2 regions of the Thermanaerovibrio velox DSM 12556 genome follow, and region 1 is predicted to be linked to the other one. Evidence: riboswitches for the same ligand, from Rfam matches in the RefSeq annotation. Region 1 holds a riboswitch; the other holds the start of a gene.
What was found. A riboswitch is a leader RNA that binds a small molecule or an ion and turns the genes downstream of it on or off. The one in region 1 is predicted to bind cobalamin.
Positions count from the first base shown of each region.

Region 1 (4,749 bases):
CTTGTCGTTCCTGTGGTTCAGGGGCCGCTGCAGGACCTGCGGGGACAAGATCCCCAAGGAGTACCTCTTCTACGAGGCCTTCACCGCCCTTGCGTTCGGCTTGGCGGTTTTCGTCTTCGGCCCTGGTATCAAGGCCCTTTCATGCATGGCCATGTTCTCCTTCGGGCTGTTTCACGGGGTGACCGATCGGGAGAGCGGCTATGTCTACGACGTGGTATCCATTGCCTCCTTCGTCGCCGGTGTTTCCTTTGGGTATTTGGGGAGTGGAATGCCGGGGCTTAAGTGGGCGCTCCTCGGGGGTCTTGCGGGTTTCTTGCCCCTTGCGCTGATCGTGGTGTTGTCGTTTGGGCGCATGGGCATAGGGGACGCCATCCTTATGGGGGGGCTTGGTACCTTCTTAGGTCCCGTGGGCGCCCTGTTGGGGGTTTACTTTGCGGTCATCATCGGTGGTGTTTGGGCCATCTACATGGTCCTAAAGGGGCGGATTAACAGGAAGGACCCGGTGCCCTTCGGTCCATTCCTCTGGGTCGGGTCCTTCCTGGCCTTCATGTTGAAGGGGTGGATAATCCGGTTCTTGAGCGACTGGTTTTTGGCCCTTTAATGGTTCACCCCTGGTGTTCCTCCATGAAGCGGGTGAGCTCCTCTCTTATGGATGAGCCGGAGTCCATGGAGCGGACCTTTTGGAACAGCTCCAGGCAGCGGTCCTTGGTGAGCCGCATGAGGTAGTCCTGTATCCAAGGTATTCGAGGGGCGGACATGGAGAGTTCGTGGAAGCCCAGGGCGACCAACAGGGGCAATGCCAGTGGGTCTCCCGCCATCTCCCCGCACATGCCGAGCTCTATGTTAGCCTCGTGGGCGGCCCTTGCGGTGTTCTCCAGGAGGGCTATGACCGCCGGGTGGAACGGTTCGTACCATTGGAGGAGCCTTGGGTTCTGCCGGTCCACCGCCAGGGTGTACTGGACGAGGTCGTTGGTCCCCACGGAGAAGAAGTCCACCTCTTTGGCCAGTACGTGGGCTGAGGCGGCGGCGGCGGGGACCTCTATCATTATGCCGAGATCGATGTTTTCCGCCACCTTATGTCCCGCGTCCTTTACGCTGAGCACCGCCTCCGCCAGCATGGCCCTGGCGGTCCTTATCTCCCAGAGGCTTGTGACCATGGGTAGCATTATCTTGAGGTTTCCGAAGGCGGAGGCCCTGGCCAGGGCCCGCAGTTGGGTCATGAAGATCTCCCGGTACTCCATGCAGATCCTTATGGCCCTAAGCCCCAGGAACGGGTTGGCCTCTTCTCCCACCAGGCCCTTTATGTAGGGCACGTCTTTATCGCCCCCGGCGTCCAGGGTCCGGATTATGACCGGGTGTGGAGCCATGGACTTAAGGGCCTCGCTGTAGGCCTGGAACTGCTCCTCTTCGGAGGGGGAGTCCGAGCGTCCCATGAACAGGAACTCGGTCCGGAAGAGTCCCACCCCGGTGCCGCCGAAGTTAAGCACCTTTTGGGTGTCCTTTGGGGAGGCGATGTTGCCGAAGAGGAGGACGGATATGCCGTCCTTGGTGACGCTGGGCTTCCCCTTCAGTTCCTTGAGCCTGAGGCGGGTTTCCTCCTGGGCCTTGATGCGCCTGTCGAAGGCCTCCTCCACCTCGCGGGAGGGGAACAGGATGACCTCTCCGCCCACCCCGTCCACCAGGATGGTGTTGCCCCTTTGGAAGCTGTCGTCCATGGGTATCCCCGAGACCGCCGGTATCTCCAGGGCCTTGAGGAGTATGGCGGAGTGGCTGGTGGGGCCTCCCTGGGCGGTGACGACTCCCTTGACGTTTCGTTTTATGCCCAGCACCGCCGCATCGGAGGGGGCCAGCTCGTCGGTGACTATTACGTAGTCCTGTTTGTCATCGATCTGGCTTATGTCCTCTCCGCCGGTGATTATCCTGAAGAGCCTCTGGCCGATGTCCAGGATGTCCGCCGCCCGTTCCTTGAAGTAGGGGTCGTCCAGGGCGTCGAACTGGGCCTTTATGGAGAGTGTGGCCTCCACCACCGCGTCCTCCAGGCACTGGCCCTGCATTATGGCGGCCAGTATGGCGTCCACAAGCATGGGGTCTTGGATCATGAGCTGGTGGGCGTCGAAGATGGCGGCCTTCTCAGGTCCCAAGGTGGCCTTGGTGGAGTCCGCCAGGGCCTTTAGCTGTTCGATGGCCTTCTCCTGGGCCTCCCGGAAGCGCTGCTTGTCGTACTCGGAGTTGACCTGAGGAGCGCCGGTCTGTTGGAAGGGCCTTTGGTGGATCCTCAGGATGACCCCTTTTGCCAAGCCCGGGGAAATGGGCAGTCCTTTAACGGTGAGCTGTTCACTGGAAGCTAGAGAATTCAAGTTTCTTCCCCCCTAGGATGTCATGGGATAAGTTTATCTTTTACAGGGGATTTAAGCAAAGGGTGGGGGATCAAGAGGGGTTTATCCTAAGCTGTCTTTTGTCTTTGCGGGGTTTTTCGCAGTGTTTCGCGTGGGGCTGGCGCGGGTATTATTTGTAGTTATTTTATAAAAATACAACATTGCACTATGGGTTGACTATTCTGGTTGATTCGTTTAGCCTTGCTGTTTAAGGATGAGGTTGTTTGTGTTGAGCATGTTGCCGCTTTATCGTGACTTGCCGGTCCGCGACTTAAGGGAAGCCGATGGGATTTCGGCGCGGGGCCGCCACTGTGATCCCGACGAGGCCGCGTAAGACCACTGGGTTATACCTGGGAAGGGGCGGCTTAGGATGAGGGTAAGCCAGGAGACCTGTCGCGGATGAGGTTCTTAGAGGTTCCGCGTGACCCCGGGGCCCAAGGCGCAGTTTGGCTGTGTTGCCATGTGCACTTGGGCCCTGGGGTTTTGATTTTTTCGGCGTTTGTTCTTTGGAGCAGATCCTGAGGGGTTGGAGGTGATGGGAAGGTGAAGCTGAAGACCAGGCTTTTCGGTCGGGTGTACCAGTTTAGGAGCGTGAAGGAGGTTCTCGCCAAGGCTAACGAGGAGAAGTCGGGGGACCGCCTGGCGGGGATAATCGCCGAGTCCATGGAGGAGCGGGTGGCGGCCAAGCAGGTGTTGGCGAACCTGACGGTGGGGGATCTGAGGGAGAACCCGGTGGTGCCCTATGAGGAGGATGAGGTCACCAGGATAATCCAGGACGACGTTAATGAGAGGATCTTTGGGGAGATACGCAACTGGACCATTGGGGAGCTTCGTGAATGGATATTATCTGACCGCACCAATGGGGAGGACATAAGGCGGGTAAGCCGGGGTCTTACCAGCGAGGTGGTGGCGGGGGTGGCGAAGCTCATGAGCAACCTGGATCTCATCTACGGGGCCAGCAAGATCCGAGTTCCCGCCCACTGCAACACCACCATAGGGCTACCGGGGACCCTTGCGTCCCGGCTTCAGCCCAATCATCCTACCGATGACGTGGAGGGTATAAGGGCATCCATATTCGAGGGTCTGTCCTACGGGGTTGGGGATGCGGTGATAGGGCTTAACCCGGTGGACGACACGGTGGAGAACGTGAAGAAGATCCTGCACAGTTTCCAGGAGATCAAGGAGAGGTATGAGATACCGACGCAGATGTGCGTTTTGGCGCACGTCAGCACCCAGATGGAGGCGGTGCGTCAAGGGGCGCCCACGGACCTGTTCTTCCAGAGCATAGCGGGTTCTCAGAAGGGGAACGAGGCCTTTGGCATAACCGCCCACATGCTGGAGGAGGCGATGGAGCTGGCGGCCCGGCAGGGCACGTCCGTGGGTCCTAACTTCATGTACTTTGAGACCGGTCAGGGGTCGGAGCTCTCATCGGATGCTCACTTTGGGGCGGACCAAGTTACCATGGAGGCCCGCTGTTACGGTTTTGCCAAGCGGTTCAAGCCCTTCCTTGTGAACACCGTGGTGGGCTTCATAGGTCCCGAGTACCTTTACGACAGCAAGCAGGTGATAAGGGCTGGCCTTGAGGATCATTTCATGGGGAAGCTCACGGGGATCCCTATGGGATGTGACGCCTGCTACACCAACCACATGAAGGCGGACCAGAACGACATAGAGAACCTGGCGGTCCTTCTTACTGCCGCGGGATGCAACTACTTCATGGGGATACCTCACGGGGACGATGTGATGCTCAACTACCAGTGCACCAGCTACCACGACACCCCCACGCTGAGGCAGCTGCTGAAGGTGCGCCCCATACCTGAGTTCGAGTGCTGGCTGGAGAGATGGGGGATCATGGAGAACGGCACCCTGACCGACCGGGCCGGGGATGCTTCCATCTTCTGCTGACGGGAGGGCTGGTAGAGATGGTGACGGAACTTGAGCTTAAACAGCTGGTGAAGGAGATACTAATGGAGATGGGTTCCTTGGAGGAGCCGGGGCAGCGGGTTGTCGTGGAACCCCCGTCGTCGGGCTCCGGGGAGGATGCCCTTGGCTTGGATGACGAGGGCTTGCCCGATCTTACCAAGCTTGACATAAGGAAGCATTGTCTTGTGCCGGAGCCTAAGGACCCGAAGGCCCTGATGGCCATGAAGGAGAAGACCCCGGCGAGGATAGGGGTTTGGAGGGCGGGACCCCGTTACAAGACCGAGACGCTGCTGCGTTTCAGGGCGGACCACGCGGCCGCCCAGGACGCGGTGTTCAGCGACATATCCGAGGAGTTCCTGCGGAGCAACGACCTTAAGGTCGTACAAACCCTATGTTCCGATAAGGATCAGTTCCTCACCAGGCCGGACCTGGGCAGGAGGTTTTCCGACGA
Region 1 covers NZ_CM001377.1:1,660,321-1,665,069, reverse strand. The annotation lists gene THEVEDRAFT_RS08020 (prepilin peptidase) at 1-601, shown strand, start outside; gene ptsP (phosphoenolpyruvate--protein phosphotransferase) at 606-2,357, opposite strand; cobalamin riboswitch at 2,611-2,787, shown strand; gene THEVEDRAFT_RS08010 (ethanolamine ammonia-lyase subunit EutB) at 2,919-4,280, shown strand; gene eutC (ethanolamine ammonia-lyase subunit EutC) at 4,298-4,749, shown strand, end outside.

Region 2 (4,749 bases), 300 kb from region 1:
CCCTTGCGGGCCTTGTAGTTGCGCCTTCTGGCGTCCTCCAGGGTTCTAAGGGCCCCCTGGAGCTTCAAACGGGCCTCCCTCTCCCTGCCGGTTATCGTTCCAAGTCGGGTTACGTAGAGCTCGAGGCCGTCGAAGGACGGGGGATCCAGCACCACCACCGGAACGAAGGGTTCAAGGCGTTCGAGCAGTCCGGGCTGCATGGACAGCTGCAGAGACCTCATGAGCACCAAGTCCGGCTTGAGGCTCAGGATGCTCTCCGGATCGGGCCTTAGGGGAAGCCTTGGAACCCCCTTAAACAGCTCTCGGTCGTCCCCGTCCGCCACGCCCACGATGCGGCCTTTGAGCCCCAGGGCCAGCAGGTTCTCCGTGTGGGCAGGGTAGAGGGAGACTATCCTCGTCGGGGGGGATCCCAAGGTCACCCTTCTCCCCATGTCATCCACCACGGATAACCGAGCTGCGTAGGCGGGTAGGGCCAAAAACACGAGGGATAGGACGAAGGAGGCGAGGAAAGGCGTTAAGAACTCCCTTCCCGTTGGGATCGGGCAGATCCCGGGGGAGTGGGATCGATCGCATCGGTACATCAAGGGTCAACACTTCCTTCCAGAGGTTTGAGCGGTCCCTGGGGGCTGCTCAAAAAAGAGCCCCCGGGGGAGGCGGTCACCTCCTGCCTCAGGGGCCCCATGTCAGGACTAGAAGCCCGCCTCCTCGGCGGCCTCCTTCAGGTGCTCCACCAGAAGGGCCCTTATCTCCGGGTTCTCCCCCAGACCCTTCAGGTGCGCCTCCGCCTTTATGCCCTCCTTGGAGAGCACGTTTATCCAAGAGTCCTCCTCGTCCCCCGCCATGTCGTTGTGGGCGTGGTCCCCCGCCACCAGCATCAGGGGCGCCAGGATCGCCCGCTTGATACCCTTGCCCTTCAACTGGGAGATCACGTCCTCCAAGGACGGTGTCCCCTCCACGGTGCCCACTACGAAGTTGGGGTGCTTCCGCTGGAGCACCGTTTGAAGCCTGGCGTAGGCCCCTTCCGCGGGATGGGGTGAACCGTGACCCATGAGGACCACTCCCCGCCGTGGGTCCTTGCCGAAGGCCCTGCCCAGGATGGCGGACACCCGCTCGTAGTCCTCGGGGGACCAAAGCAGCGGCTTGCTTAGGGCTATGCCCTCAAACCCGCTCTTGCTCCCGTGTTCCCTTAGGTAACGGAAGGCCCCCACCACCGCGGACAGGTCGTCATACTCCTCCCCGGGGATCACGTGGGTTGACAGCACCGCCACGTTCGTGTAGCCCTCTTCATGGAGCTTGGCCAGGGAGGTAATAGGATCCAGGAAGACCTTCCCCTCCTTTGCCAACTTGCGCATTATTATGCGGCTGGTGAAGGACAGCCGCACCTCTGTGCCGGGGAACGCGTCCTTCACGGACCGGAATACCGCGTCTATGGCCCTCTGTCCCTCCGGCATGGAGCTGCCGAAGGCCACCACCAGGACGGCGTTCTTCTTCTCCACCTTCTTCCCCTCCGATGCAAGGGCCCTTTGAGGGTGCGCAAAAGCCCCCATTAAGCTTAGAACAAGCGCAAGAACTGATATAAACTTCCTCATTTGACCCATCGACCTCCCGAAGTAATAAAGTTATCTACACCGTTCCGGGCGCCGATAAGCGGTGCGGCGAAGCTTCTCCAAGGGGTCCTCTGACGAGCTACCCCTTTCCGATAGCAAGGTTAGAGTCTGTCCTCCCCTTCAAGGCAGAGCCGCATTACGGCGTTGAACGCCGCGGCGCAGAGGTTGGATCCCCCCCTGGGGCCCCTTAGGGACACGCAGGGCACCCCGCTCTTGAGGAGGAGCTCCTTGCTCTCCGCGGCCCCCACGAAGCCCACCGGGAATGCCACCACGAAGAGGGGTTCGAATCCCTGTTCCACCAGCTCCAAGAGCCTGAAGAGCCCCGTGGGGGCGTTGCCGAAGGCGAAGACCCGGATGCCCATTTGAGATGCCCTGTCCACCGATGCCATGGCCCGGGTTATGCCCTCCCTGGCGCTGGCGGCGGAGGTGCACTCCTGGTGGATGAGGCATACGGGGTCCAGGTGGAGCTTGGAGAGCAGACTCCGGGAGAGCCCGGATCTTACCATGTCCACGTCGCAGAAGACCTTGGAGTCCTTGAGGGCTACCTTGGCATGTTCAAGCCAATCGGGGCTAGCGGAGACCAGGCTGCCCAGGGAGAAGTCCGCTCCGGCGTGAACCACTCGCTCCGCAATGGGCATCAAGGAGGGTTCTATGGAGTAGGATCCAAGAACCTGACGGATCAGGTACAGGCTCTTCCTCTCAATGGAGGCGGGGTTCCTGTCGTAGTTAAGAGGCATTGCACTTTCCCTCCCTTCTTCGGGGGTCTCAACCCCTGAGGTTTAGCCCCGAGGGGTACAGAGGGAAGGCGTTCCCACCGGAGGCGCCCGCCCGCGCAGGCAACCTTCCCCATCACCTCCGGCCGGTCTCCTGGCTTGCCTTCATCCTACCCCGCCCCTTCCCAGGGGTTTAAGCCCCCCAGTGGTAACGGCGGTCTCGTCGGGCTCACAGTGGCGGGGCCGCGCCGGAATCTCACCGGTCTTCCCGTTCACCGGAGGTGTCAAACAAGATTGTATAACCGTTACCCTAACGCCACGTCAAGGATCATCATGCAGATGAAGCCAAGTATTACCCCCATTGTGGCCAGATCACCGTTGTCCTCCGACTGGGACTCCGGTATCACCTCCTCCACCACCACGTATATCATGGCACCGGCGGCGAAGGACAGGGCGTAGGGCAGCCCCATCCGCATGGACTCCACCGAGAGGGCCCCTATGGCGGCGAAGATCGGCTCCACCACCGCGGAGAGCTGGCCGAAGAAGAACGCCATGGACCTGGAGAACCCGGCGCTCCTCAGGGGCATGGATACCGCAAGCCCCTCCGGCAGGTTTTGAAGCCCTATGCCAAGGGTAAGCGCCAGAGCGCCGGAAAGGGTGGCGGAGCTCGAGAGTCCCGCGGCCCCGAAGGCCACCCCGAAGGCCAGTCCCTCCGGTATGTTGTGAAGGGTTATGGCCAGCACCAGGAGGGTGGTCTTCCTCAGATGGGACTTGATGCCCTCCGGCTGGCCCCCCTTGAGGGCCGGGTGAAGGTGGGGCAGAAGCAAGTCCAGAAGCCTTAAGAAGAGCGCTCCCCCCAGGAACCCCGCGGAGGGGGGAAGCCAAGGCGTGAGCCCAAGCTCTTGGGACATCTCTATGGCGGGGGACAGCAGGGACCAGAAACTGGCGGCTATCATGACCCCGCCGGAGAAGCCCAGCATGAAGTCCAGCATCTTCCTGGATGGGTTAGCCCCGATGAAGGCCATGGCGGCACCAATGGCTGTGAGCCCCCACGTGAGGGTCCCGCCCAAAAGGGCCTGAAGGGACGGGGAAAGGGACCTGAACCAATCAAGCCCGGAGCCTGTGAGGAGAGACCAGCTTCCCATGGGGATCACCTTGTTCTCATCGAGTCCGCGAAGGCCTTGGCGGTTTGGCGCATCATCTTGAACCAGTCCGCCTCCAGCGGATCCAGCTCCACCGGCTTCACCCCCAACATCGCTGCGGCCCCTTGAGCGGAGCGTCCGAACATGGAGGGCTGCACGAACATCACCCGTATCCCTAGGCTTTGAACCTTTGACCTCAGCTTTGACAGCTCCTTGGGCCGGGCCTCCATCCCCTCCGATTCCACCGCCAGGGGGATTACGCCCCCTCTCGGCGCAGAAGTAGTTCCAGGCGGGGTGATACGCCAGCACCGCCCGGCCCTTGAAGGGCCCCAGGAGGGCCGAGATCTCCTTGTCCAGCCGGTCCATCTCCCCGAGGAGCTTCGCCAGGTTGGCGTCGTAAAAAGACCCGTTGCTTGGATCCAGGGACTTTAGACCCTCCGCCATCGAGCGGGCCATGGCCCTTCCGTTGGACAGGGAGTTCCACACGTGGGGATCGAAGGATTCCCTATGCCCCGGCTTGTCACCCTTCCCTTCGTGAGCGTGGCCATGCCCTTCAAGCTTGGAGAACTTAAGCCGCATCACCCTAACCCCATTGGCCCTCAGCTTGGGCAGAAGTGATTCCTCCAACGGCAGGCCGAGGTAGAAGATCACATCCGCCTCCGATACCGCCTTGGCGTGGCTTGGGCGCATCTCGAACGAATGGGGATCCGCCCCTTGGGGTATGAGGGTCACCACGTTGACCCGATCGCCCCCTATCCTCCTCGCCAGGTAGGACACCGGCTCAACGGGACACAGGACCGTAAGCCCTTTGACGCCCCCTTGAGCCCATGCGGGGCCCAAGGGAAGGACAAGGCCGACAAGCGGGGCAGAGAGGACCAAAGCCTGAAAAACAAGAGCAACGGAGATGAGCAGCAAACGGCGGTGCTTAACTTCCCTCATCGCCTTATCACCCTCTCTTGAAAAACTATTTTTGATTTCGTCGCGGTTCATTATAACCCATCGTACCGTCCATAAAAAACGGCCGGGTGAATTTGGTGATACATGCCAAAATCTTTAGCGCTATCAAGCCCCACCGCAGCGGTGGGATTTGGTACAATCCGAGGGGATGGATTGCGAAGGTTCGTTGTCGCTCTTCGTGAGCGTTTTCATGAATTGGGTTCGGTGCCGGCGTGGGAGAAAGGTGCGGTGATGTCGCTTGAGGCCGAGGGTTGTAGGGGGATCCCGCATGGCGGGTATGTTTAAAACGCTTAAGCTTTCCAAGCCCCTGTCCCTGGCGGCTGGGTTTGT
Region 2 covers NZ_CM001377.1:82,959-87,707, forward strand. The annotation lists gene THEVEDRAFT_RS00370 (ABC transporter substrate-binding protein) at 1-581, opposite strand, end outside; gene THEVEDRAFT_RS00375 (sirohydrochlorin cobaltochelatase) at 690-1,547, opposite strand; gene THEVEDRAFT_RS00380 (precorrin-8X methylmutase) at 1,709-2,344, opposite strand; cobalamin riboswitch at 2,448-2,615, opposite strand; gene THEVEDRAFT_RS10195 (metal ABC transporter solute-binding protein, Zn/Mn family) at 2,626-4,401, opposite strand; gene THEVEDRAFT_RS00390 (ABC transporter substrate-binding protein) at 4,688-4,749, shown strand, end outside.
Region 2: linked by a shared signal. The riboswitch ahead of THEVEDRAFT_RS00380 (precorrin-8X methylmutase) and the one ahead of THEVEDRAFT_RS08010 (ethanolamine ammonia-lyase subunit EutB) in region 1 are both predicted to bind cobalamin.